DNA from 3 places in the Vibrio cortegadensis genome. Region 1 is predicted to be linked to each of the others. Evidence: predicted binding sites of a transcription regulator. Region 1 holds the regulator's gene; each other region holds the start of a gene.
What was found. The regulator CRP, encoded in region 1, controls carbon source genes, mostly activating them, when cyclic AMP is high. The targets are predictions, from matches to a motif close to TGTGANNNNNNTCACA.
Positions count from the first base shown of each region.

Region 2: OCV39_RS02300 (CTP synthase) is a predicted target of CRP. The motif match lies at 8,909-8,924, and genes of this name have one in related genera.
Region 3: gltB (glutamate synthase large subunit) is a predicted target of CRP. The motif match lies at 2,110-2,125, and genes of this name have one in related genera.

Region 1 covers NZ_AP025472.1:288,478-299,081, forward strand. Annotated here, with positions in the region: gene astD (succinylglutamate-semialdehyde dehydrogenase) at 1-683, shown strand, start outside; gene OCV39_RS01270 (DUF1338 domain-containing protein) at 814-1,605, shown strand; gene crp (cAMP-activated global transcriptional regulator CRP) at 1,706-2,338, opposite strand; gene OCV39_RS01280 (phosphoribulokinase) at 2,585-3,454, opposite strand; gene OCV39_RS01285 (YheU family protein) at 3,542-3,754, opposite strand; gene OCV39_RS01290 (hydrolase) at 3,895-4,872, opposite strand; gene OCV39_RS01295 (aminotransferase-like domain-containing protein) at 4,869-6,257, opposite strand; gene OCV39_RS01300 (LysE family translocator) at 6,386-6,982, shown strand; gene OCV39_RS01305 (TIGR02444 family protein) at 7,020-7,499, opposite strand; gene OCV39_RS01310 (ABC transporter ATP-binding protein) at 7,496-9,418, opposite strand; gene kefG (glutathione-regulated potassium-efflux system ancillary protein KefG) at 9,763-10,368, shown strand; gene kefB (glutathione-regulated potassium-efflux system protein KefB) at 10,352-10,604, shown strand, end outside.
Region 2 covers NZ_AP025472.1:464,961-475,564, forward strand. Annotated here, with positions in the region: gene recO (DNA repair protein RecO) at 1-219, shown strand, start outside; gene pdxJ (pyridoxine 5'-phosphate synthase) at 216-950, shown strand; gene acpS (holo-ACP synthase) at 994-1,374, shown strand; gene barA (two-component sensor histidine kinase BarA) at 1,389-4,169, opposite strand; gene rlmD (23S rRNA (uracil(1939)-C(5))-methyltransferase RlmD) at 4,343-5,668, shown strand; gene relA (GTP diphosphokinase) at 5,754-7,976, shown strand; gene mazG (nucleoside triphosphate pyrophosphohydrolase) at 8,061-8,861, shown strand; gene OCV39_RS02300 (CTP synthase) at 9,009-10,604, shown strand, end outside.
Region 3 covers NZ_AP025472.1:2,580,591-2,591,194, forward strand. Annotated here, with positions in the region: gene OCV39_RS12105 (GGDEF domain-containing protein) at 1-804, opposite strand, end outside; gene OCV39_RS12110 (TIGR01212 family radical SAM protein) at 884-1,831, opposite strand; gene gltB (glutamate synthase large subunit) at 2,363-6,910, shown strand; gene OCV39_RS12120 (glutamate synthase subunit beta) at 6,910-8,379, shown strand; gene gltB (glutamate synthase large subunit) at 8,807-10,604, shown strand, end outside.

The DNA of each region.
Region 1 (10,604 bases):
TAGACGCGACGGTATACACCATTATCCAGTCGGCCTTCATCAGTGCAGGTCAGCGTTGTACCTGTGCACGTCGTTTGTATATCCCGTTTGGTAGCAAAGGGGATGCACTTCTTGAGAAGTTAATCAGTGCGACTCAAAAGATTCGAGTTGATCAACCGTTTGCTGAGCCAGCTCCGTTTATGGGCCCACAAATTTCAGAAGCGGCAGCGAAGTTTATTTTGGATGCTCAAGCGAACCTGCAATCGTTAGGTGGTGAAAGCCTAGTACTTGCGAAAGGCTTAGAGGCGGCGTTTGTGACTCCGGGTATTATCGATGTCACACAAATCGTCGAACTGCCGGATGAAGAGTATTTTGGCCCGTTACTACAGGTTATTCGTTACGAAAGCCTTGATGCGGCGGTTGAAATGGCAAACGATACTCGATTTGGCTTGTCTGCTGGACTGGTGTCAACTGACGATGGTGAATGGGATTACTTTGTGGATCACATTCGCGCGGGCATCGTGAACCGTAACCGCCAATTGACCGGAGCGAGTGGTGATGCGCCATTTGGTGGCCCTGGCGCTTCTGGTAATTTACGACCAAGTGCTTACTACGCTGCTGACTATTGTGCTTATCCAATGGCATCAATGGAAGGTGAAGAGACATTACTCCCTGCTACCTTTAGCCCTGGTCTAGAGCTTTAGGGCTACGGTAGGCGGAAACCTCAATTCAGTACTAAATGGTTATCGAATGCAGAGTGATACAGCATGAGATAACCTTTTTTCTACAGCAAACTCGGTCTACAGACCCTAATAAATACAACAAGGAGGCGTCATGACGCCAGATGTTTTATTTGAATCCCTATGGAAAGATTATATTCAACGCCTTTGCCCTTCTGCGGATAAGGTTCATCAATTGCTTCGCGAAGATGCTGAGCTGATTAATGATCACATCGCACTTCGAACGTTTAATGTTGCTCCTCTTGGGATTGAAACCTTAGCGAAGCCTTTTTTAGCATTAGGGTATAAAGAGTGTGGTGATTATCTATTTGAAAGCAAAAAGTTGGTTGCCAAGCATTATGAACATGATGATCCAAACCAGCCCAAAGTCTTTATTAGTGAGCTGAAAGTGGAAGAGTGCTCTGAAGCGTTACAAGCCATCGTCGCTAAACTGGTGGAACAAGTGGATGCTCAACAATTGAAGACTCAGGACTTTTTATACAGCGGCCGTCAATGGGAACTGAGCTTTGAAGATTACCAAACTCTAGCAAAAGAGAGTGAATACGCCTCTTGGTTAGCTGCTCATGGTTATGGTGCTAATCACTTTACAGTCAGTGTGAATCAATTAAATGACTTTAGTGAAGTTCAAGAGGTGAATGATCATCTCAGTAGCGTTGGGTTTGTTATCAATGGTTCTGGGGGGGAGGTTAAAGGCTCACCAGAAGTGCTATTGGAGCAATCATCGACCATGGCCGATCGCGTATTGGTCCAATTTACTGAGAGTGAACAAGTTGTCCCTGGCGGGTTTTACGAGTTTGCGAAACGTTACCCAATGAATGATGGTCAGTTGTACACGGGTTTTGTTGCTGCGTCAGCCGATAAGATCTTTGAGAGTACAAACGGCTAGATCATTAATACGAGCGCATGGCGTAACAATTAGCTAATAAAAAACCACCAATAGCGATATTGGTGGTTTTTAAATTTTATAGTGTTTTCAGTAACGCGAACTAGCGAGTACCGTAAACTACAATTGTCTTACCGTGAGCTGAAATCAAGTTCTGCTCTTCTAGCATCTTCAAGATACGACCAACCGTTTCACGAGAACAGCCAACGATTTGACCGATTTCTTGGCGAGTGATCTTAATTTGCATGCCATCAGGGTGAGTCATTGCATCAGGTTGTTTCGCTAGGTTTAGTAGCGTTTGTGCAATTCGGCCCGTTACATCTAGGAATGCTAAGTCACCTACTTTTTGGCTAGTAACTTGTAGACGGTTTGCCATTTGCGCTGAAAGACGCATTAGGATGTCTGGGTTTACTTGGATAAGTTGGCGGAATTTCTTGAAAGAAATCTCAGCAACTTCACAAGGAGATTTTGCTCGAACCCATGCTGTACGCTCTTGGTCTTCTTCAAAAAGACCTAGCTCACCAATGAAGTCACCTTGGTTAAGGTAAGACAAGATCATCTCTTTGCCTTCTTCATCTTTAATTAGTACCGCAACTGAACCTTTCACAATGTAATACAAAGTTTCGGCTTTTTCACCTGCGTGAATCAGCGTACTTTTTGATGGGTACTTATGAATATGACAGTGTGAAAGAAACCACTCTAATGTTGGGTCGGTTTGAGGTTTACCTAGAACCATAATATCTCACTTCCTCTGCAGGGTACGCTTGCTGCTTTCCATAATTAGCAAAGCCTAGTAGTAGGCAGTTCCGTTAGGATAAGAGCACTCTTGTTAGTGCTACAAGCTATCTTGTGTTTCGGTTAGGAATAGTATCCTTTTTCCTAATCCATTTCTTGATTTTAATCGTGTCATTGCCACGATCTTCTACGCAAAACTGTGCACATGATCACGGTATGAAAAGTAACCGAGATTTAAGCGTGATGACTAACCAATTTTTCCTGTTTCAATCAGCTGTTGCAGGATTGGTCTCACGATGAGTTCCATGGCAAAACTCATTTTCCCTCCCGGCACAACCAGGGTGTTATGGCGTGACATGAAGGAGCCATCAATCATGGCTAATAGGTACGGAAAATCAACATTTTTAATCCCACGTAGACGAATGACAACAAAGCTTTCATCTAAACTTGGGATGCCTTTTGCATTCAATGGGTTTGATGTATCAACGGTTGGCACTCGCTGAAAGTTGATATGAGTGCGAGAGAATTGAGGGGTAATATAATTCAAATAGTCATCCATTGAACGAACGATCGAATCCATTACCGCTTCTCTGGAGTGGCCACGATCTCGTGTATCGCGAACAAATTTCTGAATCCACTCTAGGTTGACTATTGGCACCATGCCAATCAATAAATCGACATGCTGTGAAACGTTGATGTCGCCATCTACGACCCCACCGTGCAATCCTTCATAGAACAACACATCAGAGTCAGATGAAATGTCCTGCCATGGGGTAAAAGTGCCGGGCATTTGGTTGTAGGGTACCGCTTCATCGAATGTATGAAGGTAACGCCTTACTTGGCCAACACCCTCATTGCCATACTCTCTGAAAAACTCAGCCAAAGCAGGAAAGTCATTCGCTTGAGGGCCGAAATAACTGATGTGTTTACCCTGTTCTCGGGCTTTGCGTATTTCCACATCCATCTCAGGGCGTGTAAAACGGTGGAAACTATCTCCTTCAACCCATGCCGCTTTGACATCCATCATATTGAACATCTTGCGGAAGGCTTCAGAAGTTGTTGTAGTACCAGCACCGGAAGAGCCAGTCACTGCGATTATTGGGTGTTTTGCGGACATGACAAACCTTGTCTTGAAGTAACGTACTTGTTAGCAATCGGTAACACTATAACACGTAAATGTGATCTGTCATGGTCTGCTATGCGGTTAAACTCGATTTCGAATCTGAATATCAACGGTTTCATGTAGCTCAGAAAATACGACGTTTGCCTCTCCGGACTTAAGTTGGATAATGACCTGATCCACTTTATCTTGCAGTGAAAACTCAAACTCGCCGTAATCGGTGCCTTCTCTAAGAACAAACTCTTTGATTAAGTTTTGTAACGTTTCAGGTTCGATCTCTTGCCACGGGATGATCATACATACCTCTGAATTTTTGGTTGGGAGTGGAATGCTAGGATATGAAGCGAGAGGCTTTATACCCAAGTTGATCCCAAAAACCAATACCGTATTTACATTTCACTCATTTATCTGGGATCGGGTGGATCCTAGCGTTTACATTATGATTGGTTCAGAAAGCTTTCGTAATACGCAGGAATGGCCTCTTCTAGCCAGAAAGTTGGTTTGAGCGCATGGCCAGTTAAAAAGCCGACATGACCACCTCGTTCAAATAATCGGTAGTCAATATTCTCAGGCAAAACAAAACGAGGGATCACCGCATCGGTCATAAATGGATCATCTTTGGCATGAATAAACTGAGTTGGAATGGTGATCTGTTTGATCTTATGGATCCCTGAACACTGCTGGTAATAGTCTTCGGCGTTTTTAAATCCATGAAGAGGTGCGGTGATCAAGTCATCGAAGTCGTACAAGCGAGAGACTTGTTTAATGCAATTGTCGGTTACCCCGAGCTCTTCACTCAGTAAATGCTGCTTTTTGAGTGCATTGTGCTTGAGTGAATTGAGTAGGTAGTTTCGATAAACCTTGGAAAAGCCTTGCTCAATACGCGAAGAGCAGGCAGCGAGATCAAGAGGAGCAGAAACGATGGTTGCGGCATCAAGAATAGGGTCATCTCTATAAGACGCCAAATAGTTGGTTAACATGTTTCCGCCCAATGAGATCCCAATGGCCACTTTGGGTTGGTTGGGAAATTGCTGCTGAATATAGTTTAAGAAAAGACGCGCATCTTCTGTTTCGCCAGAGTGATAGGCTCTTGCCAGTCGATTTGGTTTTCCACTGCATCCACGGAAATGCATCATGACTGAAATCCAGCCATCTTGAGCAAAAGCATTCATTAACCCGTTGGCGTATGGGCTATTGAAGCAACCTTCTAGTCCATGAAAAAGAATGAATACCGGTTTCGTTTTGGCTTGCTTAGTCGTCCAGTCTTCACTCCATGCAAGATCAAGAAAATCCCCATCAGGCGTATCAAGAGTTTGCCAAAGAGGATCAAATAGTGCTTTTTTTCGAATAAAGCGCGGCATCAATGTCTGCAGGTGAGGATTACTTAGCCCTTTAGCTGCTGTGAATATAGTCATAAATCAAACTCATTCATTGGGTTGGAGTGGAGTAGTGTTTGAAGCGCAATGAGCCCTTTCTTTAGTTGAGCTTGGTTGATTGGCGAGCTAAGTGCAAGCCTTACCGCAGGGGAAATACTGCCTGCTGGTGGGGAAAATAGTTCTCCAGATTTCACCACAACCCCCATTTCAGCGGCTTGAGCGACGAAATCACTCAATCGCCAGTGCTCTGGGAGTGGTAACCATAAATGGAAGCAATCTCGCTTATACACTGGCTGAAAAGGGGAGAGATATTCGAGGGCTATCGCTAGCCGTTGCTCCATTTCCTGACGAATAATATCAAGCGTTTTATCTGCATCCCCATTGGCGGTCATTTCACACGCTAAAGCGGTCAATAGAGGGCTCACCATCCAACTGTGATTTTGCAAGGTTGAAACCAAAGGTTGGTAGAGTTTCTTCGGGGCGTGTAAGTAGCCCACTCGCAATCCGGGGGCTAAGCATTTAGAAAAAGCGCCAATGTGAATCACCTGCTCAGGATCGAGATTCACCATTGGAGGGTAAACCTCAGCGGCAAGCAATCCGTTTACATCATCTTCAATGATCAATAGATCATACCGCTTACAGACTTCGAGTATGTCGAGTCGCCTCTGTTGAGACATGATGGCCGTCGTCGGGTTTTGAAAAGTTGGGGTAAGGTAGATAAAGCGTGCTTGATATTGTCGGCAAGCCGCTTCTAATTCCGCAGGTGTAATCCCTTGTTCATCCATTTCGACCCCTTTGACCGATAGCTGTTTTTGCCTCGCTAAACTGAGGAGGCCGGGATAAGTACTTTTTTCTACCAGTAAGGTGTCCCCTGCGCGCGTGAAAGCATCAATCACAATTTGAACAGCATGTTGAGCGCCTGAGCTAAATAGTAGCTGCTGTGGGGATAAGTGAACGCCTTTGCTATCGAGCCAGTGGCAAATCTGCTGCTTATGAGACTCTAATCCATGAGGTTTTTGGTACAGCATCAGTTGCTCAATCAGTTGGGGGGATTGCGAGAGGGTCGCCATTGCCTGATTAAGCATATTACTCCGCTCAATATTTGGCGGAATGTTATAGCCAAAATTGCACTCATCTGGATCTTCGGTGCTCTCTTCAAAACTCCAACTGCTCTTGTTTTTATCGGCAATAAAAGTTCCAGATCCTACTCTTGCTTCAACAAGCCCACGTCGTTCTGCTTCTGCATACGCACGAGTGATAGTGCCAACAGTCACTTGTAATTGGTCTGCAAGCTTGCGTTGAGTCGGTAACTTTTGATTGGCTTTGAGATCCCCATGATCAATTTGCTTAGAAAGCTGATCAGCGATCTGTTTGTACATCGGTGTTGTACTTTGCTTAGACAGCGTCATTTCTTGAATTGTCATGGTGACAATAAACCTTTTGCTAATAATAAAACGCATTGTTATGGTTATTGTGTGCAAAGTGAAACAAAAACTCAACAATTAGTTATCTAAACGGATAGTTGTATCGATACAATTTCAAGGGGTGTTCAATGGAGTGGCAATTTTTTCTATCCGTAGCATTATTTGCATTGGTGATGACAGGCACGCCAGGGCCAAATAATGTCATGTTGACCGCCTCTGGTGCTAATTTTGGCTATCGTCGGTCTATCCCTCACTTTATCGGTATTGGATTTGGCTTGATCAGTTTGATCTCCCTGAATGGCCTGGGGCTTGGCGTATTGTTTCAAACCTATCCTGAGATCCAAGATGCTTTGAAGATCCTCGGCAGTGCTTATTTACTCTACTTAGCGTGGAAAATCGCTTTTTCCAGCGCGATGAGCAAAGGGGAAGGTAAGGCAAACAAACCGATGACTTGTTGGGAGGCGATTCTATTTCAATATTTAAATCCTAAAGCTTGGATGATGTCGATTACAGCCGTTGGATCCTTTGCGTATTCGGGCAAGGATTACTGGTGGTCGATTGCTGCGATATCTATCATTTTTCTACTTGTTCAGGTACACACGTCATCGGTGTGGGTTGGGTTTGGTGCATTCATTAGGCGTTGGCTATCAACCCCGAAAGCATGGCAACGATTTAACCTCGGTATGGGGACTTTAACCGCGAGTTGTGTGGTGTTTATCTGGTAATAGTAATGTCACGGGTTATGGGTTATGGGTTATGGGTCTAGCTATTTGCGATTTTTGGCGCGGGTTCTGAAAAGGCGGGATAGAGTTGTTCACCGCCGAGTTGACGGCAGTAACGCAGAGTCAGTGGTTCACTGTAGTTATTGTGTAGGCGAAGTGCATTAATACAATCGACGAGATCAGACTGTTGTTGTCGTTCTAGCTGTAATTCAAATTGTAACGCTTCTCGGTAGAGTGAGTCAGGAGTGTGGGATTTGAGATGGCGACGAAGCTCTCGGTAACTATGAAGCAGTGACTCTGAACGGCCAAGGCACTCTTGTACCTTATGCCATTCACTTTCTTGGAAGGCAACCTGCTGTTCGTCGAGCCATTTGAGCAGTAGTAGCAGGTTCACATTCCCGTGGAATTGATTTTGGAGCGTTAAGCACGCTTCTTTAACTTCTCGCACACTGTAATATTGCAAGCTAAATTGCCATAAGCGTTCTAAGGTCAAAGATATGTTTACGTGCTCTTGGCTCATTCGATACTAAATTCCTTTTCCATGGACTCAAGGTCTTCTTGTCCAGACATCCATTCTAACTCTGTCTCTTCCAATTCCGATTTGCTTGATGCTTGTAGCGCGAGTACTTGAGTAAGTTTAGCTTTATTTTCTGCATCATAAAGTGATGTGTCTGATAATTGTAGTTCTGCTTCGCTTAACTGTTCGCCTAATTTATCCATTTTCGCTTCAAGCTTGGTTAAATTTTTGCGGATAGGGGCGGTCAGCTTTCTAAATTCAGCTTCACGACGTTTTTGATCTTTCTTTGATGCCGCACTGTTTGCGCCGTCTTTTGTTGGAGCGAGAGCTTGTGCTTCTTTTCGCTCTAGTTTTTGTTGATCGGTTAACCACTTGTAGTAATCAACTAAGTCACCATCAAAAGGCGCAACTTGACGATCATGAACTAAATACAGGTCATCGGTCGTGGCACGCAGTAAATACCTATCGTGGCTGACAATCACCATCGCACCTTCGAAGGTTTGCAGAGCCATGGTTAACGCTTGACGCATATCCAAATCAAGGTGGTTGGTTGGCTCATCGAGCAGTAGTAAGTTTGGTTTTTGCCAGACTAATAGTGCCAATACTAAACGGGCCTTTTCACCACCAGAAAATGGCGCGACTTTATCAAGGGCTTTTTCGCCATTGAAACCAAAGCTGCCGAGGTAATCTCGTAGTTGTTGTTCTGTATGTTGTGGCGCAATCTGCATCATATGTTGCAGTGGCGTCTCTTCTGGATGCAAGGTCTCAAGTTGGTGCTGAGCGAAATAGCCAATCTTCACACCTTGAGAGTAATTGAATTCGCCAGATTGCGCTTCAAGTTCACCAGAAAGTAATTTGATCAGCGTTGATTTACCCGCACCATTGCGACCCAATAAGCCAATCCGACTTCCCGGAACGAGGTTTAAACGAATCTTTTCGAGGATAAGGTTGTTGTCGTAACCCGCAGACACTTCATCCATCATCAAAATTGGGTTTGGCAGAGCGGATGGCTCTCTAAACTCAAAGCTGAACGGATTATCGAACTGCGCAGGTAGCACTTGTTCCATCTTCTCTAAGGCTTTGATTCGGCTCTGAGCTTGGCGAGCTTTCGACGCTTTGTAACGGAAACGGTCGATGTAGCTCTGCATGTGCGACATTTGTTTCTGCTGCTTCTGATACATGGATTGTTGCAAGATCAGCTTTTGAGCACGTTGCGTTTCAAATGACGAATAGTTGCCAGTGTATTCATTGAGTAACTGGTTTTCGACATGAATAATTCGGTTTACGATAGGGTCTAAGAAGTCTCTATCGTGAGAAATTAAGATCAAGGTACCAGGGTAACTCTGTAACCAACGCTCTAACCACATGACCGCATCCAAATCCAAGTGGTTGGTCGGTTCATCGAGTAACAGAAGGTCTGAACGGCAAAGCAGAGCTTGAGCTAAGTTCAAACGCATACGCCAACCACCAGAAAACTGAGTGAGATTCCAACTCATCTGCTCTTGACTAAAACCAAGGCCATCGAGTAGTTCTGCCGCGCGAGCATTAATGCTGTAACCACCAATCGTCTCTATTTTGCCATGCAGCTCTGCAACCAAAGTGCCGTTGTCGGCTTGTTCGGCTTCGAGCAATGCATTTTCGAGGCCGCGATATTCTCTGTCTCCATCAATCACATACTCTATGGCTTTACGCTCTAGAGCCGGAGTCTCTTGCGCTACCCATGCTAATTCCCAGTGGCTTGGTTGGTGGAAGGTACCAGCATCTATCGACAGCTCATCTTTCAATAGAGCGAATAGGGTGGATTTACCGCAACCGTTTTTGCCGACAAGGCCGACTTTATCGCCAGGGTGAATCGTAGCGGATGCTTGGTCGAGTAATGGTTTTCCGCCGCGAAGCAGTTGAATATCAGAGAAAGTAATCATAAAAATCGCATTGAGATTGGAGGTGATTAGGCGGTGAGCATAGTAGGATGAAACCAGATAAAAGTCGATCATTATACAAATTGGGTTATGATGCAGAAATCATATAACAATTTGATAACTAGCCTCAACTCTGGATAAGAAAGTCTAAAAGCTTATTAATTTTAAATGGTTAGTCGATTTATTTGCTCAGTGTTGCAATTTTAGATGCATAACAAGGCAAAATCACAAGTCAGTAGCTTGTCTATTGCGGTGATTTTAACGCGGTTAGGCGCGAAAAGAGCAGTACAGAGCGGCTTCAATTATCCTGAGTTGAGGCTAAGCACCCAAGGAAGAACGGTTAAAGAATGAGTGATACCCAACCTCAAGTTGCATCACCGCTTAAGATATTGGTGATATACGCGCACCCCGAGCCGCATAGTTCGATAGCCAATCAGGCCATGATCAAAGCGATTGAACCTTTGGGGCATGTTCGTGTGCACGATCTTTACGCCACCTATCCTGACTTCTTTATCGATGTTAATTTCGAACACCAGTTACTACTTGAGCATGATGTCATCGTGTTTCAGCATCCTCTTTATATGTATTCATGTCCTGCTTTATTAAAAGAGTGGTTTGATCGCGTTCTATCTAAAGGCTTTGCGTTTGGCCATGAATGCGCACTAGAGGGTAAATATTGGCGCAGTGTCATTACGACTGGCGGTCAAGAAGGCGCGTTTGGTGCGCAGGGTTACAACAAGTATCCACTGGAAGAGATTTTGCAGCCATTTGAGTTAACCGCATCACTGTGCCGTATGCACTGGTTAGATCCATTAGTGCTGCATTGGGCTCGAAACATTAATGACAAGGAGAGAGAGCACCACGCCGATAGATATCGCCACTGGCTACAAGATCCATTAGGCAAGCTTTCTGAACAACTATCAGCGACAGATGGAGATGCGGATGGCCAGTGAGTTTCTACAGAGTAGCGTGATTTTTCTTTCTGCCGCGGTGGTGGCGGTTCCACTTGCTCAGCGTTTAGGGCTTGGTTCTGTTCTGGGTTATTTATTAGCCGGAGTTGCTATTGGCCCTTGGGGATTAGGGTTAATTAGTGATGTGGAAGCCATTCTTCATTTCTCTGAATTTGGTGTGGTGCTGCTGCTGTTCTTAATTGGTTTGGAGTTGAACCCTAAAAAACTTTGGACGATGC
Region 2 (10,604 bases), 180 kb from region 1:
GGTTTCATCGCGAGTGTTCGCAGAGATAACCTCACCTTCATGGGAAATGAGTTGATTGCAATCAGTGAAAGACGCTTCCTCACGAAAGAGCAGTTAAAAGCAGCAAAGCGCTTTACACGCATAGCATTAAAGCCGTATCTTGGCGGCAAACCATTAAAAAGTCGGGAACTGTTTATTTCCAGAACAGCCATTCCCAGAGCACGGAGTATTGGAAAATGAGCTCAATCCTTTTAGGCGTCAATATCGATCACATCGCAACATTACGTAACGCTCGTGGTACAAAATACCCAGATCCTGTTCATGCAGCTGAGATTGCTGAACGAGCAGGCGCAGACGGCATCACTATTCATTTACGAGAAGATCGCCGCCATATTCTAGATCGCGATGTACGTATTTTGAGAGAAACACTGCAAACGCGTATGAACCTTGAAATGGCTGTGACCGATGAAATGGTCGAAATCGCGCTGCAAACTAAACCTGAGTACGTCTGTTTAGTGCCAGAAAAACGTGAAGAGTTGACAACTGAAGGTGGCTTAAACGTTGTTGGTCAGCTTGAGAAAATTAAAGCCGCTACTGAAAAATTGACGGCGGCCGGCATTAAAGTGTCTCTATTTATTGATGCTGACCGAGAGCAGATTGATGCGGCAAAAGCGTGTGGAGCGCCATTTATTGAGCTTCATACTGGCCATTATGCCGATGCAGAAACTGAAAACGATCAGCAAGATGAGCTGAAAAAGATTGCTGCAGGTGCAAGCTACGCAGATGATCTTGGGATTACCGTGAACGCAGGGCATGGTTTGACTTACCACAATGTAGGCCCAATTGCGGCGTTACCAGAAATTTATGAATTGAATATTGGCCACTCGATTATGGGGCGCGCCGTGTTTGATGGTTTACAAAAAGCCGTTACTGATATGAAAATTGCCATGCAAGTCGCGCGTAACTCATAGAGTATTGAGTCATTAAAATAAACTGTTTTAGGGTGATGTGATCATGGCTATTGTTGGATTAGGAACCGATATTGCTGAAATAGAGCGAGTCGAAAAAGCCTTAGCTCGAAGTGGGGATGCCTTTGCACAACGTATTCTTGCTGAATCTGAGTATCAAACCTTTCAACAACTAAAACAGCAAGGCCGCTTTCTAGCTAAACGTTTCGCAGCGAAAGAAGCGGCTTCAAAAGCCCTAGGAACAGGGATTGCTCATGGGGTGACATTTCATGACTTTATCATCTCAAATAATGAGCATGGCAAGCCGATACTCACTTTGCAAAACAAAGCATTAGAGATCGCCCAAGCTCAGCAAGTCACATCAAGCCATCTCTCTATTTCAGATGAACGCCACTATGCGGTGGCGACAGTTGTATTTGAATCATAACGCCATTTTTTTGTTTACGTCTCTGTGATGTAAAGGTTCGCGGTGGCTTTGACTTTATCCATCTCATCTTGTAATTCAAATAACTCAGGCTCTATATCCTCAACGCTAGAGCCTGAACGTAGGGCTTTCTCAATCGTGGCACAAATACTCTTTAACCGTGGAACGCCACTGTAAGAGCAGCTACCATGCAGCTTATGAACCACATGAATTAGTTCATCCATATCATATTTTTCTTCTTCAATGGCTTGCTCAACAACCACGTAAACCTCGGGAATGAAATCGACCAGCATCTTAAGCATATCTTTGGCAAGATCAGGCTTATTCGCCGCTTGTTTGAGTGCGATTTGCCAGTCAATGATCATGTCTTTATGCTCAGGCTTGGTATCCGAGTGTAGGCTAGGCTCCGATTGAGGTAAGGAAAGCTTGTCTACTTCGGTGTGCTGAGTCAGTGGGCTCCAATGCACAAGAACTTGCTGTAATACATGCTCTTCAATTGGTTTGGTGAGGTAATCATCCATTCCTGCCTCAAGGAGTCTATCTCTCTCCCCACTCATCGCGTGCGCGGTGACTGCGATCACTGGGGTGTTGGCATTTAAAGCGGTTTTCTTTATTTGGGAGCATGCGGTAACACCATCCATCTGTGGCATTTGAATGTCCATTAAGATGATATCAAACTTCTGACGCTCTGCTTCTTTAACCGCCTTTAGGCCATTCGAACATGAGATGACGCTATCTACTCGCTCTTCTAATAGTGCGGTAATCAGCTTTAAGTTTGCGGGATTATCATCAACCGCCATCACTTTGAGTGGTACTTTCTCTTCGTATTGCGTCTCTACTGGAGCAGCAATAAGCGTCGGTGATTGGTGAGTAATTAAGGTCTGTAGCAACTTCTTACGAGATATCGGTTTAGTAATACAGTGAATGTCGTAGGTTTTCATTAGCTGCTCAGCCAGCGCCAATTCTGTACTTGGTGTCCCCACAATGACATTCGGAGACATAGCAAATGCTCGACGGATCCACGAATCAAGTAGCTCTTTTTCATGAGTTTGGTTTGGAGACAGATTCAACAATACATAATCATACGGTTCTGAGTTATCAGGCATCACCGAGCGGTAAGTAATGATCAAGCCTTCTTGTGTCAATGATTGCTGAGTAATGGACGCCGCTTGCATGTTAGGTTCGATAAGCAATAAACGTTTTTGGGCAAGACAATCGGTATCCAGCAAGTCCGTCATTGGCATATCGGTAATATTCAAACGGAGCGTGAACCAGAAAGTTGAGCCTTGATGCAATCTACTGGTTAGACTGATCTCACCGCCCATTTGCCCCACTAATTTTTGAGTGATAACCAGACCAAGACCAGTACCACCATATCGACGTGAAATGCTGGCATCTGCCTGACTGAATGCTTGGAAAAGTTGCGCTTGTTGTCTTTCTGAAATGCCAATACCGGTATCTCTGACCGTAAATTGAAGCTCTACCGCATCTTCATTCTGAGAACGAAGTTCAACGCCAATATCGATGTTGCCACGCTCAGTGAATTTAATCGAGTTACCGACGAGGTTGGTCAAGATCTGTTGAATTCGAAGTGGATCGCCAATGACGCCTGCTGGGATTTTAGGATCAACTTTGAGAGTGAGCTCTAAGCCTTTTTCATGTGCGCTGGTGGCTTGAAGGTTCACCACCTGCTCCAAACTCTCTTGGAACTCAAATGGGATGTTTTCTAATGCTAGTTTGCCCGCTTCAAGTTTCGAGAAATCCAAAATATCATTAATAATATTCAGTAGATTATTCGCTGAACGTTCAATGGTTTGAAGATAATCGATCTGCCCATTAGAGAGTTGCGTCTTGAGCATTTGGCGAGTAAATCCAATCACACCATTGAGTGGCGTTCTTAGCTCATGCGACATATTCGCAAGGAACTCAGATTTTACACGAGCCGCTTCTTGAGCGCGTTTCTTCGCAATATCCAACTCCACGTTTTGAATCTCTAACTGCTCCAATGTTTCACGTAAATCTGAGGTCGCTTGATCGATACTGTGCTGCATCTCGACATGATATTCAGATAGTGAAACCGCCATGGCGTTGATACCATTTTTGAGCGAGTCCAGTTCGCCATGCATTTTCCCTTCAATCCTGACATCAAGATGACCACGACGAATGCGGTCTACCATATTCTTCATGTAAGTTATGGGGCGAGTGACATCGTGCATCAAACGAAAAGCGAAAAAACCAGAAAGCCCTAAGCCCATAATGAGCACAAGACCCGCTGAAAATATCTCTTGATACTGTTGTAAGCGAAGTGAAGATAGGTCGAGCTCTATAGCAATATAACCCAAAGCTTGATCCGTATTTGGTTGCCCATGATTGATCAGTTGAGTTTCAGAGATGATCGGAGTGCGTAAGATTAGGGTATTATCAAACAGTTCAGAAGAGCCTAACGCAGGAATGGGTTCATCTTTCGAGAACATCAAACTTTCAAAGCTGGGGTGGAAGTTAGAGGTCACGAAGAGTTCGTGTTGGTCATCAAAAACGGCAATACTACGGACGATTTCAGAGTTTTTTCGGTGCGCATAACTGATGAGTCGCCTTACCGATTCGCGATTTTGTTCCGCCATCCCCTGCTCACTTGCAATGGCGAGTGGCTCAATGATACTCGTGCCTGTGGTGATCACTTGAGTTTCAAGGTCGTGATAGCGGTTAAATGAGAAGAAAGCACTTAAAAGCAGACCAATAATTAAGGTCGGAGCGAGAGTTAGTGTAATAACGCGGGCACGTAAGCCGTATCTAGTCATGTTCTCTGATTACATTACTGTCTGGATATGGGAAAATGAACCCTTCAAGAATAGTGGGCTCATCGAATTATCGATTAGCTTAATCAAGTCGGCCCAGTTCGACAATCATTCCAGAGTAGAATAGTGACTCTGAGTTAAAATAATTTACTTAATAAATATTGCAGGCATAGAGCATGGCGCGTTTTTTTCAACCAAAAAAGAAAACTCAATTAGAGACCAAACATCAGTCAATTTTGGTGGAACGAATGGATCACCAAGGTGCGGGAATCGCGTTCCAAAAAAATAAGCCACTGTTTATTGATGGTGCACTGCCTGGTGAAGAAGTCTTAGTGCAGTTAACTGAAAGTAAAAGTAAGTACTCACGTGCCAAGTTGATTAAAGTGTTAACGCCAAGCGAACAGCGCATGAAACCTTTTTGTCCGCATTTTAATGAGTGTGGAGGCTGTAACTTCCAGCATCTAGATTATGTTGCTCAAAGCGAGCATAAAAGCCAATCGCTTCATCAGTTAATGAACAAGTTTGTCGATCAAAATACGGACTTAGCACCTGCGATCATAGGAGAAGCGCGAGGGTATCGCCGCCGCGCTCGTATGAGTTTATTTGTTGATAAGAAAACTCGCCAGCTACAGTTTGGGTTCCGTAAAAAACAGAGCAAGCTTATCGTCAATGTGACCGATTGTGCGGTGTTAGAACCAAGCTTGAATCAGTTGCTGCCAAAAATTAAGCATATACTGTCAGGTTTTTCATCACCCGCCACCCTGGGGCATGTTGAATTGGTTTTAAGTGATAAAGGCCCTGTTATTGTATTGCGCCACCTTAAGCCTCTCTCTGAGCAAGAGAATAGCCAATTGCTTGAGTTTGCCAAACAGAATTCGGCAACGCTTTACTTGATGCCAGAAACAGACCAGTTACATCTGGTTTATGGTGAAGAGCCGTCTTACAGCGAAACAGGCGTTAAGGTGCCTTTCTCGCCGAATGACTTTATTCAGGTGAATAAAAACGTAAACCAGAAAATGGTTGAGCAAGCACTTGAATGGCTAGATCCGCAAAGCGATGAGCGTATTCTTGATCTTTTCTGTGGAGTAGGGAACTTTAGCTTACCTATCGCCAAGCGAGCTCAATTTGTTGTTGGGGTGGAAGGGGTTGAAGAGATGGTGCAGCGAGCGGCAAGCAATGCGGTTGTTAACCAGATAACCAATACCGCTTTTTACCAAGCAAACTTAGAAGATGATCTTAGCCATCAAGGTTGGGCGAGTGAGAAATTTGATAAAGTATTGCTTGATCCTGCACGCGCTGGAGCGAGTGGGATCGTGGATCAACTTTCGAAGCTTGGAGCGAAGAGTATTGTGTACGTATCTTGTAATCCTGCTACCCTTGCAAGAGATAGCAAAAGCCTGTTAGAACAGGGTTATCAATTACAAAAATTAGGTATGCTGGACATGTTTCCGCATACGATCCATTTAGAATCTATGGCATTATTTACAAAGAATAAGAAATAAACAGTCAGTTGAGTAGCCAGAACTAATTGAGGAACAATTAGTCTGATATTTAGATATATAAGAACCAAATACTAGGAATAAATAGATGGTTGCCGTACGAAGCGCGCATTTAAAGCCGAGTGAAAAGTTTGAGTTAGACAATTGGATTTCTAGCCTTGAGCAAGATAGCAAAACATCAAAAAAATTAACCGATGTGTATAAGCAGTGTGAAAGCCTGCTTGGTGATGTCGAAAACGGAAGTTTGTTGCTGTGGCGTGGGCGAGAGATGATCGAAATATTGATCACCTTGTCGATGGATAAGCCAACGTTAGTGGCTGCGCAGTTATTTCCGATTGTCTCTAGTGGGTTATTTGAAAGGCAACAGCTTGAAGAAGCGTACGGTAAGGAAATCGTAAAGCTGATTGATGGCGTTGATGAAATGGCAGCCATCGGTCAATTAAATGTGACGTATGAAAATGCGGAAGGGTCTGGTCAAGTCGATAACGTTCGTCGAATGTTACTGGCGATGGTGGATGATTTCCGTTGCGTGATCATTAAGCTAGCAGAGCGTATCTGTAATCTTCGAGAAGTAAAAGACGAGCCTGATGCGGTGCGTCGCGCGGCAGCAAAAGAGTGTGCCAATATTTATGCGCCTCTCGCGAATCGTCTGGGTATTGGTCAGCTTAAGTGGGAAATTGAAGATTACGCTTTCCGCTACCAACAGCCTGAAACCTATAAGCAAATCGCTAAACAATTATCTGAGCGTCGCATCGTCCGCGAGCAGTATATTGAAGACTTCGTGACGGATCTTTCTTCTGAGATGAAAGGTTATCAAATTAATGCTGAAGTGAGCGGTCGACCAAAACACATCTACAGTATTTGGCGCAAGATGCAGAAGAAAAGCTTAGCTTTTGATGAGCTTTTCGATGTTCGAGCAGTGCGTATCATCGCGGATAAACTGCAAGATTGTTATGCGGCACTTGGTGTGGTTCATACTAAATATAAGCACCTACCAAGCGAATTTGATGATTACGTCGCGAACCCTAAACCAAATGGTTACCAATCGATTCATACCGTGGTGCTTGGCCCGGAAGGGAAAACCATCGAGATCCAGATCCGTACTACGCAAATGCATGACGATTCTGAACTCGGGGTGGCGGCGCACTGGAAATACAAAGAAGGCGCATCGGCAGGTCGTAGCGGCTATGATGAAAAAATCACATGGCTTCGTAAGCTAATTGACTGGCAAGAAGAGATGTCAGATTCTGGCGAAATGCTTGATGAATTGCGCAGCCAAGTGTTTGATGATCGTGTTTATGCCTTTACTCCGCGTGGTGATGTCGTCGACTTACCTATGGGAGCAACCCCTCTCGATTTTGCATACCACATTCACTCTGAAGTGGGACACCGTTGCATCGGTACCAAAGTCGCAGGACGAATTGTTCCGTTTACTCATAAGTTGAGTATGGGCGATCAAGTTGAAATCGTAACTCAAAAAGAGCCGAACCCATCACGAGACTGGTTGAATCCGTCTTTAGGTTTTGTTCATTCAGGTCGAGCAAGAGCGAAGATCAATGCTTGGTTCCGTAAGCAAGGTCGAGAGAAGAATCTTGAGGCCGGACGTGAGATCCTTGAAGTTGAACTTGCGAAAGTAGGGGCAACTCTTAAAGATGCCCAACGTTATGCACTGAAGCGATTTAACGTCAATACTAACGATGAACTGTATGCGGGTATTGGCAGCGGTGATCTACGCATTAATCAGGTTATTAACCATATTAATGCGTTAGTAAATAAGCCTACGGCTGAAGAAGAAGATCAAAAAGCGTTAGAAAAACTGCAAGAGTCAGAAAACAAACCCGCTCAACAGAGTCGACCGAAAAAAGATGCGGTTGTCGTTGAAGGGGTTGATAACCTAATGACTCACTTAGCGCGCTGTTGTCAGCCAATTCCTGGTGATGTCATTAAAGGTTATATCACCCAAGGGCGCGGTATCTCAGTGCATCGAGCAGACTGTGAGCAACTTGGAGAGCTGAGTTTACATGCGCCTGAACGGATCATCGATACCGTTTGGGGAAGTGGGTTCGTTGGCTCTTACATTCTGACGTTAAGAGTGGAGGCGCTTGAGCGTAGTGGTTTACTGAAAGACATTACCTCGCTGTTAGCGAATGAAAAAATAAAAATTACGACAATGAAAAGCCGCACAGACTACAAACGCCAAATGTCAGTGATGGATTTTGACTTAGAACTCACCAATGTTGATGTTCTAAGCCGAGTCATCGTGCGTTTAGAGCAATTGAAAGATGTGATGTCGGTGAAGCGTCTAGGTTAACGTAACGGCATCATTGAAGGCTTTAAATATAATCAGCACCGCCTATATGGCGGTGTTTTTCTAACTAAAAACTAAGGTGCTAGCATGGCTCAATCCATTGAACAGTTATTAGAAATAATGTCTCAGTTGCGAGACCCGGAAAGTGGGTGTCCATGGGATCGCAAACAAACGTTTGAAACCATTGTGCCGCATACAATTGAAGAAACGTATGAAGTTGTGGATGCGATTAATAATAAAGATTGGTCAAATTTGAAAGAAGAACTGGGCGATTTATTGTTTCAAGTTATCTTTTATAGTCAGATCGCTAAAGAACAACAACTGTTTGATTTTAATGATGTTGTAGATGGTGTTAATGAGAAACTAACTCGTCGTCACCCGCATGTGTTTTCGGATAAAACATTCTCAAGTGATGAAGAACTGAATGCAAATTGGGAAGCTGAAAAAATCAAAGAAAAATCACAATTAGGCAAAACAGAAAAAAGTATTCTAGACTCAATACCAAAATCGTTACCTGCATTATCACGAGCTAATAAAATTCAAAAAAAATGTGCTCAATATGGGTTCGATTGGGACACGATTGGCCCTGTCGCTGATAAAGTTCTAGAAGAGGTGGATGAAGTGCTGGAAGAAGCGCTTCAAGTCACCCCAAATGAAGATTTAGTCGAAGAAGAATTAGGCGATCTGCTATTTGCAACTGTGAACTTGGTCCGCCATTTAGGAAAAAATCCAGAATCGGCGTTAAGCAAAGCAAATTTAAAATTTGAACGTCGCTTTCATGGAATTGAAAAAAAAGTACAAAATCAAGGTAAGGAATTAGGCGACTTTTCACTGCCGGAGCTAGACAGGATGTGGGATGAAGTGAAGATCGAAGAAAAAACAAAATAGAAACTTTCTAACGGAATTGATTTGAAGCAAAAAAATAAAATTTCGACTGTGATAAGTTTCACGTTGTGGCGATAAAGGGCTTCTGGTATATTTTCATCCCGTCCAGAAGTAGTCCATTTCCCTCATTCAACCAATTTCAGGTTAAACATGACAACAAATTACATTTTTGTTACTGGCGGGGTTGTATCCTCTCTAGGTAAAGGTATTGCAGCGGCATCGCTTGCAGCTATTTTAGAAGCTCGTGGTCTTAAAGTGACTATGATGAAGCTTGACCCTTACATCAACGTTGATCCGGGCACAATGAGCCCAACTCAGCATGGTGAAGTGTTTGTCACGGAAGATGGCGCTGAAACTGACCTTGACCTTGGTCACTACGAGCGTTTCATTCGTACCAAAATGACCAAGCGTAACAACTTCACAGCAGGTCGTGTTTACGCCGACGTTCTACGTAAAGAGCGCCGTGGCGATTACCTTGGTGCAACGATTCAGGTAATTCCTCACATTACTAACTCGATCAAAGAGCGTGTAATCTCAGGTGCTGAAGGTCATGATATTGCCCTTGTAGAAGTGGGTGGCACTGTTGGTGATATCGAATCACTACCGTTTATGGAAGCGATTCGTCAACTAGCAGTAGAGCTAGGCCGTGAACGTGCAATGTTCATGCACCTAACGCTTGTACCTTACCTAGGCGCTGCGGGCGAGCTTAAAACTAAGCCGACTCAACACTCAGTGAAAGAACTACTGTCTATCGGTATCCAGCCAGATATCCTAGTTTGTCGTTCAGATCGTGTTATCCCAGCAAACGAACGTAAGAAAATTGCTCTTTTCTGTAATGTACAAGAGAAAGCAGTTATCTCAATGAAAGATGTAGATTCAATCTACAAGATCCCACAACTTATTAAAGCGCAAGGTACTGATGATCTTGTTTGTAAGCGCTTTGGTATTGATGCTCCAGAAGCTGATCTTTCTGAGTGGGAACAAGTAATTTATGAAGAAGCGAACCCTACTGGTGAAGTGACTATCGGTATGGTTGGTAAATACATTGAATTACCAGACGCATACAAGTCAGTAAACGAAGCATTAAAACATGCGGGCTTGAAAAATCGCTTAAGCGTCACAATTAAATATGTAGATTCACAAGATGTAGAATCTAAAGGTACAGAAGTACTTGAGGGTCTAGATGCAATTTTAGTTCCTGGTGGCTTTGGTGATCGTGGTATCGAAGGTAAGATCCTTGCCGCTCAGTACGCACGTGAAAACAAAGTTCCATACTTAGGTATTTGTCTAGGTATGCAAGTTGCTCTTATCGAATACGCACGTAACGTAGCGAATATGGAAGGTGCACACTCTTCTGAATTTAGCAAAGAAACTAAATTCCCTGTTGTTGGTCTGATTACAGAATGGACTGATGGCGAAGGTAAAGTAGAAGAGCGAACTGAAACTTCAGATCTTGGTGGCACGATGCGCCTTGGTTCTCAGCTATGTCACCTTGCAAAAGGCACAAAAGCTTACGAACTATACGGCAGCGCGACTATCCATGAACGTCACCGTCACCGTTACGAAGTGAACAACAATCTTCGTCCGCAAATTGAAAAAGCTGGTCTAAAAGTATCTGGCTTATCTGCAGACAAGAAGTTGGTAGAAGTAATTGAGAACCCTAACCACCCATGGTTTGTTGCAGCTCAATTCCACCCAGAATTCACATCAACACCTCGTGATGGTCACCCATTATTTGCAGGTTTT
Region 3 (10,604 bases), 820 kb from region 1:
TTTACGCCGTTCCATTTCGTCACGTAAATTCTGCTGAATATTGTGCCATTCCGTTACATCATGGCTGATGCAAAGAGTACCTAAGGGTTTCCCTTCTTCAGACATCAATACACTTTGGTTAGTTTCAAGCAAACAACTGCGGCCTTCAGGTGAAATAGTCCACCTTTTAGAACTGGTGCGATTTCTTACGCCTTCTTCAATCTTAACATCGCCTTCATCAAGTCGATTCAGCCAAAAAGAGTCGAATGCACGGTTAGTGGCTAATAATTTATCGTCACTATCTTTAATATAGATAAGCTCACTCAACGAATTGAGTGCCGTTTTGGCCACGCTTAATTTTGCTAGCTCTTGCTTATGCTCTTCGTTGGTGGCTTCACGTTCAATTACATAAATTAACCACACGCTTTCTCCTTGGTAAGCCACTTTTCGACCTGAAAAGCTGATCTTTACCGATTCATCACTGGATACTGGCCATGATCTATTTAATCCTCTAAATTTTTTTTCGGTTAAACCATCAAAAAACGAGAGGAAATAATCGGAAGGAATTGATTCTGGCATCAGGTGCATATTACCGACTAAGCGAATGCCTAGTAATTGCATAGAGTGTTGATTAGTAAGTAGTAATTCACCTGTCTTTTCACTGACAAGCATAAGCGCAAGAGGAGAGCCTTGGATCAATATGCTCAATTGGCGCTGGTAATGGTTATAAGTAAACCATATGCTAAAAATGCATATTATAATGACGAGAATGACAGCGCCGTATCCAAAGGCTGGCTGCCATAACCAGTGCCACAATTGATCCATTAAATAACGTATCCATATATTATTTCTTAACTATTAAACAATATATCAGCTTATACGTCAGTTATCTTTATTTCGTCAGCTATTTTGTCGAAAGTAACTGTGGCTTGGTATAGACAAAAGCCTCTTCAGTTAAGCTTCCTTGAGCTCCCTGTCGATTTAGACTTCGACCAATTTCAGTCATCGCTAACCAACGGTTTTCACACCATAATGGAGAAAGCAGTGTTGGTCGGCGAGCCGCAGAAGAGACTCGATGAAATACAATATCAGCAGGCGTCATGCGGATCATATGACTGGCGATATCCACATACTCTTCTAACTCAGGCGCTTCCAATCGCCCCGCTTTCCATGCTTTAGCCATCGTGCTTCCTTCCACAATATGCAAACCATGCAACTTAATACCATCAGTGCCCACTTCGAGTACTTTTTCCAACGTTTCAATGTTGTCTTTTTTGGTTTCTTTAGGAAGGCCTACAATCAAATGAGTGCAAATCTTAATGCCTAATGCGCGAGCTCGTTTGGTTATTTCTGCATAACATTCAAAGTCATGGCCTCGGTTAATTCTTTTCAACGTATCGTTGTTTGCTGTTTGTAAACCAAGCTCTAGCCAAATTTCATAACCTTGATTGACGTATTCAGAGAGCAAATCTAGTACCGCATCAGGTACACAATCAGGCCGGGTGCCTACGCATAGACCAACAATATCCGCTGCTTTTAATGCTTCTTCGTACATATTTCTTAATACTTGCACTTCCGCGTAAGTGCTCGTGTAGGCTTGGAAATACGCGAGGTATTTTTTTGCACGGTGAATTTCACCCGCACGATCTTGCAGTTGATCAACAATGCTTTTTACTTGAGTCTGTTCGTCAGAAAAAGAGGCCACATTACAAAATGTACACCCTCCTTTACCAATCGTCCCATCTCGATTAGGGCAGCTAAAACCGCCGTGCAACGTCAATTTATGTACTTTCTCACCATATCGACGCTGAAGATCTTGACCCAAAGTGTTTACTAATTCATGTAATTGCATATTTAAACTCGTTGAACAAATAAGAATGAATCTCAGTTTGATTCATGAAAGTAAATTACATCCCTGCAAAATAAATCCGGCGATACTAGCAACAGGTATTTAAATTCAACCTAACAAATATCAATAAACATGCATTAAATAAGCGTTATTTACTTAATGTTGCACAAATGTTACTCGATATATTCATTTTCGCGCGAAAAAAATGGTCTACAGAGGGCAACTTTCGTTGGAGTTTAATAAAACAAAATTGTAGGATACTTACACTTATTCGCATTTTTTGTGACTTTTATTACACGTGCATATGCGGATAAGTCGGTGATATTTAGCTCCCACCTATATAAACCACTAGTTTGTGGCTTCAATTAAACGGATATCACTAAGGATTGTTTTTTTCGCAAAATTTTTCCTGCGAAAGACAGAAAGGACTCAAGCTAGCCACACACATAGGCTGGTTTAGATTCATAAATATAAAAGGACAAGGTTCACTCGCTTAGGCAAAGTGCGCCTAGATTAAACTGGAAGGATGTATCTATGGTAGATCAAGAGCAGAACTCACAGGGTCTGTATACTCCTGAACTGGAGCATGACGCTTGTGGTATCGGTTTTGTTGCGCATCTAAAGAATCGCAAATCTCATGATGTAGTAACTCAAGCACTCGATATGCTTGCACGTATGGAACACCGTGGCGGTCAAGGCTGCGATCCGTGTTCTGGAGATGGTGCAGGTATCCTGCTACAAAAGCCTCACGAATTCTTACTAGAAGAAGCCGTAAAGCTTGGGATTAAGCTACCATCTTTTGAAAAATATGGTGTTGGTGTTGTACTTTTCCCTAAAGATGAACATAAGCGTGCGCAGTGTCGTGACATTTTAGAACGCAATGCACAACGCCTTGAGTTAGAAGTTATCGGTTACCGTGAACTTCCAACTGACAATTCAATGATTGGTGCAGATCCATTAAGCACTGAACCTCAATTTGAGCACGTGTTTATTTCTGGCGGACCGGGGAGCACTCCAGAAGAGCTTGAACGTAAACTGTATGTTCTACGTAACTACACCGTTCGTGTATGCCTAGAAAGCGTGTCAAATATTGGGGATGACTTCTACATCAATTCGATGTCTTACAAGACGGTGGTGTACAAAGGTCAGCTAACGACTGAGCAAGTGCCTCAATATTTCTTAGATCTTCAAAACCCAACGATGGTGAGTGCCCTAGCGCTTGTTCACTCTCGTTTCTCTACCAATACATTCCCACGCTGGCGTTTAGCTCAGCCTTTCCGTTACATCGCGCATAACGGCGAAATCAATACGGTTCGTGGTAACTTGAACTGGATGAAAGCGCGTGAAGCGATCATTGAATCTGATCTTTTCACCAAAGCCGAAATCGACATGCTTCTTCCTATTTGTCAGGAAGGCAGCTCGGATTCATCTAACTTCGATATGGCACTAGAGCTTCTGGTTCTTTCTGGTCGCAGCCTGCCACATGCCTTGATGATGATGATCCCGGAAGCGTGGCAAGAAAATAAAAATATGGATCCAACTCGTCGTGCGTTCTACCAGTACCATGCGAACGTAATGGAACCATGGGATGGCCCGGCATCTGTCTGTTTCACCGATGGTGTTCAAGTTGGTGCCACACTAGACCGTAATGGCCTACGTCCTTCTCGCTACACAGTAACCAAAGATGACTTCCTAGTGATGGCGTCTGAATCTGGTGTGGTAGAAATTGAGCCGGAAAACGTTGAGTTCCGTGGTCGTCTTCAGCCAGGGCGTATCTTCGTTGCAGATCTAGAACAAGGTCGCATCATTTCTGATGAAGAAGTGAAAGATGGCATTGCCAACGCGCAACCATACGAGAAATGGGTTGAAGATAATCTTCTGAACCTCAAAAAACTGCCTGATGCAGAAAACGAATTCAGCCAACCGACACCAGAAAAGCTACTACACAAACAGCAAGCGTTCGGTGTAAGTTCAGAAGAAGTAAATGAAATCATCGTGCCGATGGCGAAAGATGGCAAAGAGCCTCTTTCTGCAATGGGCGCTGACTGGCCACTAGCGATCCTTTCGCACCAGTCTCAACATCTATCCAACTACTTTAAACAGTTGTTTGCTCAGGTAACTAACCCGCCGATCGACCCGATCCGTGAGCGTATGGTGATGTCTCTGAATACTTACTTAGGTAAAGATCAGAACCTACTTGCTGAGTCACCAGAACACTGTCAGAAAGTTGAACTTGAGTCTCCTGTTCTTTCTAACTCAGAGTTAGAGAAACTGCGTGCAATCGATAACGAGCACCTACAAGCGAAGACGCTAGACATCGTATTCCAAGCCAGTGAAGACGAAGGTAAGCTAGAGCGCGCACTTAAGCGTATCTGCCAATACGCAGAAGATGCGGTTATTGACGGTTACTCTATTATCCTTCTGACTGACCGTGCAGTGAACTCGAACCATGCAGCGATTCCAGCAATGCTTGCGGTTGGCGCGGTTCACCACCATCTGATCCGTAAAGGTCTACGAGCTAAGTGTGACATTGTGGTTGAAACGGGTGATGCTCGTGAAACACACCACTTTGCAACGCTAATCGGCTACGGCGCAAATGCCGTCAATCCATACTTAGTTATCGAAACTATGGTGGATCTACAGCGCACTAAGAAGCTCGATCCACAAACCAACATCAAAGATCTATTCGAAAACTACCGTAACTCTATCAACGGCGGTCTACTGAAGATCTTCTCGAAGATGGGTATCTCAACGTTGCAGTCTTACCACGGTGCTCAAATATTTGAAGCATTAGGCGTAAGTAAGTCGGTGGTCGATAAATACTTCACTGGTACTGTTTCACGTATTCAAGGTCTAACTATTGATGACATCGCTAAAGAAGTGATGGTGCGTCATCGCATTGGCTATCCAACACGTGAAATCCCAGTACAGATTCTTGATGTGGGTGGTGTTTATCAGTGGAAACAACGTGGTGAAAAACACCTGTTTAACCCTGAAACGATTTCGCTACTGCAAGAATCAACACGTAACAAAGACTACGGTCAGTTCAAGAAGTACGCGAAAGCCGTTGATGACCAAGGCGATCATGCGGCAACACTGCGCAGCCAATTAGACTTTGTTAAGAACCCAGCAGGCTCTATTCCACTTGAAGAAGTTGAACCGATTGAAAAAATCCTTAAGCGTTTTGCGACAGGTGCAATGTCATTTGGCTCTATCTCTCATGAAGCACACTCAACACTCGCCGTTGCGATGAACCGCATTGGCGCGAAATCGAACTCTGGCGAAGGTGGCGAAGACCCAACCCGTTTCGAGCGCAAAGAGAACGGTGACTGGGAACGTTCAGCCATCAAACAAGTTGCTTCAGGTCGTTTTGGTGTGACCTCTTACTACCTATCTAATGCAGATGAGCTACAGATTAAGATGGCTCAAGGCGCAAAACCAGGTGAAGGTGGTCAATTGCCAGGTGACAAGGTTGATGACTGGATCGGTGCAACACGTCACTCGACTCCGGGGGTCGGTCTGATTTCTCCACCGCCACACCATGATATCTACTCAATCGAAGATTTAGCCCAGCTGATCTACGATCTGAAAAACGCGAACCGTAATGGTCGCGTTAACGTGAAGCTAGTATCGGAAGCGGGTGTTGGTACGATTGCATCAGGCGTAGCGAAAGCGAAAGCTGACGTAGTCCTCATCGCTGGTTTTGATGGTGGTACGGGTGCATCTCCGATGTCTTCTATCCGTCACACTGGCTTGCCTTGGGAACTGGGTCTAGCGGAAACTCACCAAACACTACTGAAAAATGGCCTACGTAATCGTATCGTGGTTCAGTCTGATGGTCAGATGAAAACTCCGCGTGACCTTGCAGTCGCAACACTGCTTGGTGCTGAAGAATGGGGCGTAGCAACAGCCGCACTGGTTGTTGAAGGCTGTATCATGATGCGTAAGTGTCACAAAAACACTTGCCCTGTTGGTATCGCAACACAGAACAAGACACTGCGTGAACGTTTCGATGGTCGCGTAGAAGACGTTGTGACTTTCTTCCAGTACATGGCTGAAGGTCTGCGTGAAGTGATGGCTGAGCTTGGCTACCGCTCTATCGATGAGATGGTCGGCCAATCTCACAAACTTAAAGTTCGTGACGATATTCAGCACTGGAAATACAAGAACCTAGATCTGTCACCTGTTCTGCATATTGAACAGCCTCGTGCAGAAGATGGCGTTTATAACCAGACACAACAAAACCATAACTTAGAAGACGTACTAGACCGTAAGTTGATTCAAGCAGCTATTCCAGCACTTGAAAAAGGCGAAGCAGTGAACGCTGAATTCCCTATCATCAACACCGACCGTTCAGCGGGTACTATGTTGTCGAATGAAATATCTAAGGTTTACAAAGACGCAGGCCTACCACAACCAATGAACGTGAAGTTCAATGGCTCGGCAGGTCAGTCATTCGGTGCTTTCCTTGCGAAAGGCGTGAAGTTCGAAGTAGAAGGTGACGCGAACGACTACTGGGGTAAAGGTCTATCAGGCGGTACGCTAGTACTCTACCCTAACGCAAAATCATCCATAGTTGCTGAAGATAACATTGTAGTGGGTAACGTATGTTTCTATGGCGCAACGTCTGGTGAATCTTACATTCGCGGCATGGCAGGTGAGCGTTTCTGTGTACGTAACTCAGGAGCGAAAGTCGTTGTTGAAGGCATTGGTGACCACGGTTGTGAATACATGACTGGCGGTGTTGCAGTGATCCTTGGCTCAACAGGTCGTAACTTTGCGGCAGGTATGAGTGGTGGTGTCGCTTACGTTTGGGATAAAGCAGGGGATTTTGATACCAAGCTAAACCCTGAACTGGTCGACCTAGACCCAATTGAAGCAGAAGATCGCGAACTACTGAAAGAGATGCTAACCAAGCAAGTTCAATTCACAGGAAGTGAAGTCGCTCAGTCTTTCCTAGACAATTTTGAAGCAAGCCTAGCCACGATGGTGAAAGTAATGCCACGTGACTACAAAGCGGTGCTTCAAAAGCGTAAGGCTGAAGCCGAGCAAGCACAAACGGAAGAAGTGGAGGCAGTATAATGGGTAAGCCTACTGGATTTTTAGAACATGGTCGCGAGCTTCCAAAGAAACTCGACCCATCAGTTCGAATTGAAGATAACAAAGAGTTTGTACTCAACGAAGAGTTTGGTGACAAGATCAATACTCAAGCCTCTCGTTGTATGGACTGTGGTGTTCCTTTCTGTCACAGCGGTTGTCCGATTGGTAACATTATCCCTGAATTTAACGATGCGGTTTATCGTGACAGCTGGGAAGAAGCTTGGAACATTCTAAGCTCAACCAACAACTTCCCTGAGTTTACAGGTCGTGTATGCCCTTCCCCTTGTGAAAGTGCATGTGTTCTTGGTATCAACCAAGATCCAATCACTATCTGTAATATCGAGAAAACGATTGTGGAAACGGCGTACCGTGAAGGGTACGCAAAACCGAAAACACCACGATCTCGCACAGGAAAGACGATTGCTATCATCGGCTCTGGCCCTGCCGGCTTAGCTGCGGCAGAGCAACTAAACAGTGCTGGTCATTCAGTCACGGTGTTTGAACGAGATGAAAAAGTGGGCGGTTTACTGCGCTTTGGTATCCCAGATTTCAAACTGGGTATGGACGTGATTGATCGTAAGATCAACCTGATGGCGGAGGCCGGCGTTGAATTCAAAGTGAACCAACATATTGGTGTTGATGTCAATGCTCAGCAACTTCGTCAAGAGTTTGATGCCGTACTATTAACTGGCGGCTCAACCGTTCCAAGAGACTTACCTATCCCGGGTCGTGAACTCAATGGTGTACACTTTGCGATGGAGTTCTTAGGCCAAAATAACCGTCGTGCCAATGACATGGATTTGAAAACCAAAGAGATCCACGCCAAAGGCAAGCATGTTGTGGTTATCGGTGGCGGTGATACGGGCTCTGACTGCGTAGGTACATCTAACCGTCATGGCGCAGCAAGTATTACTCAAGTTGAGATAATGCCAATTCCACCTGAAAAACGCCCTGCAAATATGCCTTGGCCTCAATACCCAATGATTATGAAAACAACCACTTCACATGAAGAGGGCTGTGAGCGTCACTGGAATATTTTGACCAAAGAGTTTATCTCTGACGATAACGGAAATGTTACTGGGCTTCGTATCGCTGATATCGTGTGGCAAGACGCAAAACCAGGCGAACGCCCTGGGTTTGATGAAGTGGCAAATTCTGAGCGTGTCATTCCATGTGATATGGCATTCCTAGCAATGGGCTTCCTACATCCAGAACCAACGGGTGTTCTCGCTCAACTTGATATCAAGCTTGACGAACGCGGTAACGTTGCGACGAATGGTTTTGCGACCAACCAGAAAGGTGTTTTTGCAGCTGGTGATATGCGAACAGGTCAATCGTTAGTGGTACGCTGTATCAATGAGGGACGTGAATCCGCTCGCGAAGTTGATAATTACCTCATGGGTGGCACAAACCTAGAAGCAAAATCTGACTCACTTATGCTTTCAGCTTAAGAGAACAGAATAAGTAAATAACGCTAGCCGATAAGCCGTTCACTTACGCTAGCGTCACAATACGTTCGACAAGTCCTTCCAGACTTTTGGCCAGTGCATTCGTGCTGGCCTTTTTTATACTCATAACTCCCTGCCTTTCTATGCTTTTAGGTTAATTAATTGTAAATAAAACAACATCTATCTCTTTGATTCAATTAAACATAGATAGGGTAATATTTGGTTAATACTCAAAATGCGCAACAAACAACCAATAACTTGACCTTTTGCATAATAAGCTATACGTTGTGAAACTATCGAAAACAAAAATGATGATTTTTGTTAAAAACAACAAGTCAATAAAAGTGCATAACTATAGAGAAAATAACAACAATAAAGAATAGTTAGTCATTTCTCTGCTAAAGAAGCAGGAAGCAAAAGGAGAATTGCAATGGCTCTATATAATCCAAATCTTGAAAAAGATAACTGTGGATTTGGCCTCATCGCGCACATGGAAGGCCAAGCAAGCCATAAACTAGTCCGCACCGCTATTTCAGCATTGGATCGAATGACTCACCGAGGGGGCATTGCCGCCGATGGAAAAACGGGTGATGGTTGCGGTCTGTTACTACAAAAGCCAGATACCTACCTAAGACTCATTGCAGAAGAGAACCATTGGAAACTTGGCAAGCAATACGCCATCGGGATGATCTTCTTCAATCAAGATCCAGTGAAAGCAGAGCTTGCTCGCGACATCATCAATAAAGAGCTCGCTCAAGAAACTTTAACCGTTTCAGGCTGGAGAGAAGTTCCGATTAACGCCGACGTTCTAGGGCCAATCGCAACCGAATCTCTGCCCAACATTCAACAAGTGTTTATTTCAGCCCCCGCAGGATGGCGAGAAAGAGACATAGAACGCCGACTGTATATTGCTCGTCGCCGCATCGAAAAAAGCATCCAAAATGATGATGAATTCTATATTTGCAGCCTATCAACTCAAGTCATTGTTTATAAAGGGCTCTGCATGCCTGCGGATTTGCCAAGATTCTATTTAGACTTAGCCGATCTGCGAATGGAATCCGCAATTTGTTTGTTCCACCAGCGCTTTTCAACCAATACCCAACCTCGCTGGCCGCTGGCTCAACCGTTTCGTTATCTCGCTCATAATGGTGAAATCAATACCATTGAAGGTAACCGTCAATGGGCTCGCGCTCGTGCTTATAAATTCTCATCGCCACTTCTGCCCGACTTACAAACCGCCGCCCCATTTGTGAATGAAACAGGCTCAGACTCTTCAAGCTTAGATAACATGCTCGATCTGTTTTTATCTGGAGGCATGGACGTATTCCGCGCGATGAGGATGCTGGTTCCGCCCGCTTGGCAGAACCACCCAGACATGGATCCCGATCTACGTGCCTTCTATGATTTCAACTCCAAACATATGGAACCTTGGGATGGCCCAGCAGGGATAGTCCTTTCCGATGGGCGATATGCCGCCTGTAATTTAGACCGCAATGGGCTACGACCGGCTCGCTATGTGATCACAAAAGATAACCTGATCACTCTCGCATCTGAAGTTGGGATCTGGGATTACACGCCTGATGAGGTATCAGAAAAAGGTCGTGTGGGGCCTGGTGAATTACTCGTTGTCGATACTCGTCGTGGCAAGCTATGGCAATCCAGTGAGATCGATAACGATCTAAAAAATCGTCACCCTTACCGAGAGTGGATGGAAAATAATGTCCATAAACTGACGCCATTTTCAGATCTTGAAGATGACCAAGTCGGTGAGCGATCTCTCGATAACGATCAACTGAAAACGTACCAAAAACAATTTGCGATGAGCAATGAAGAGGTTGATCAAGTCATTCGTGTATTGGGAGACATGGGACAAGAAGCGACAGGCTCAATGGGAGACGATACGCCAATGGCGGTATTGTCATCTAAAGAGCGACTGGTTACAGACTATTTTCGCCAGAAGTTCGCCCAAGTGACTAACCCTCCCATAGACCCTTTGCGTGAAAAGCATGTGATGTCACTTGCCACCAGCGTCGGGCAGGAAATGAATGTCTTTTGCGAAACCGATGGACACGCTTACCGAGTAAGCTTTGAATCCCCCGTGTTACTGCACTCCGATATGCAGCAACTATTGGCACTTAGTGATAAACACTACCGACATACCATTGTTGATCTAAATTACAACCCAGACGAAAAAGATCTTCAGCAAGCCCTCATTCATGTATGTGATC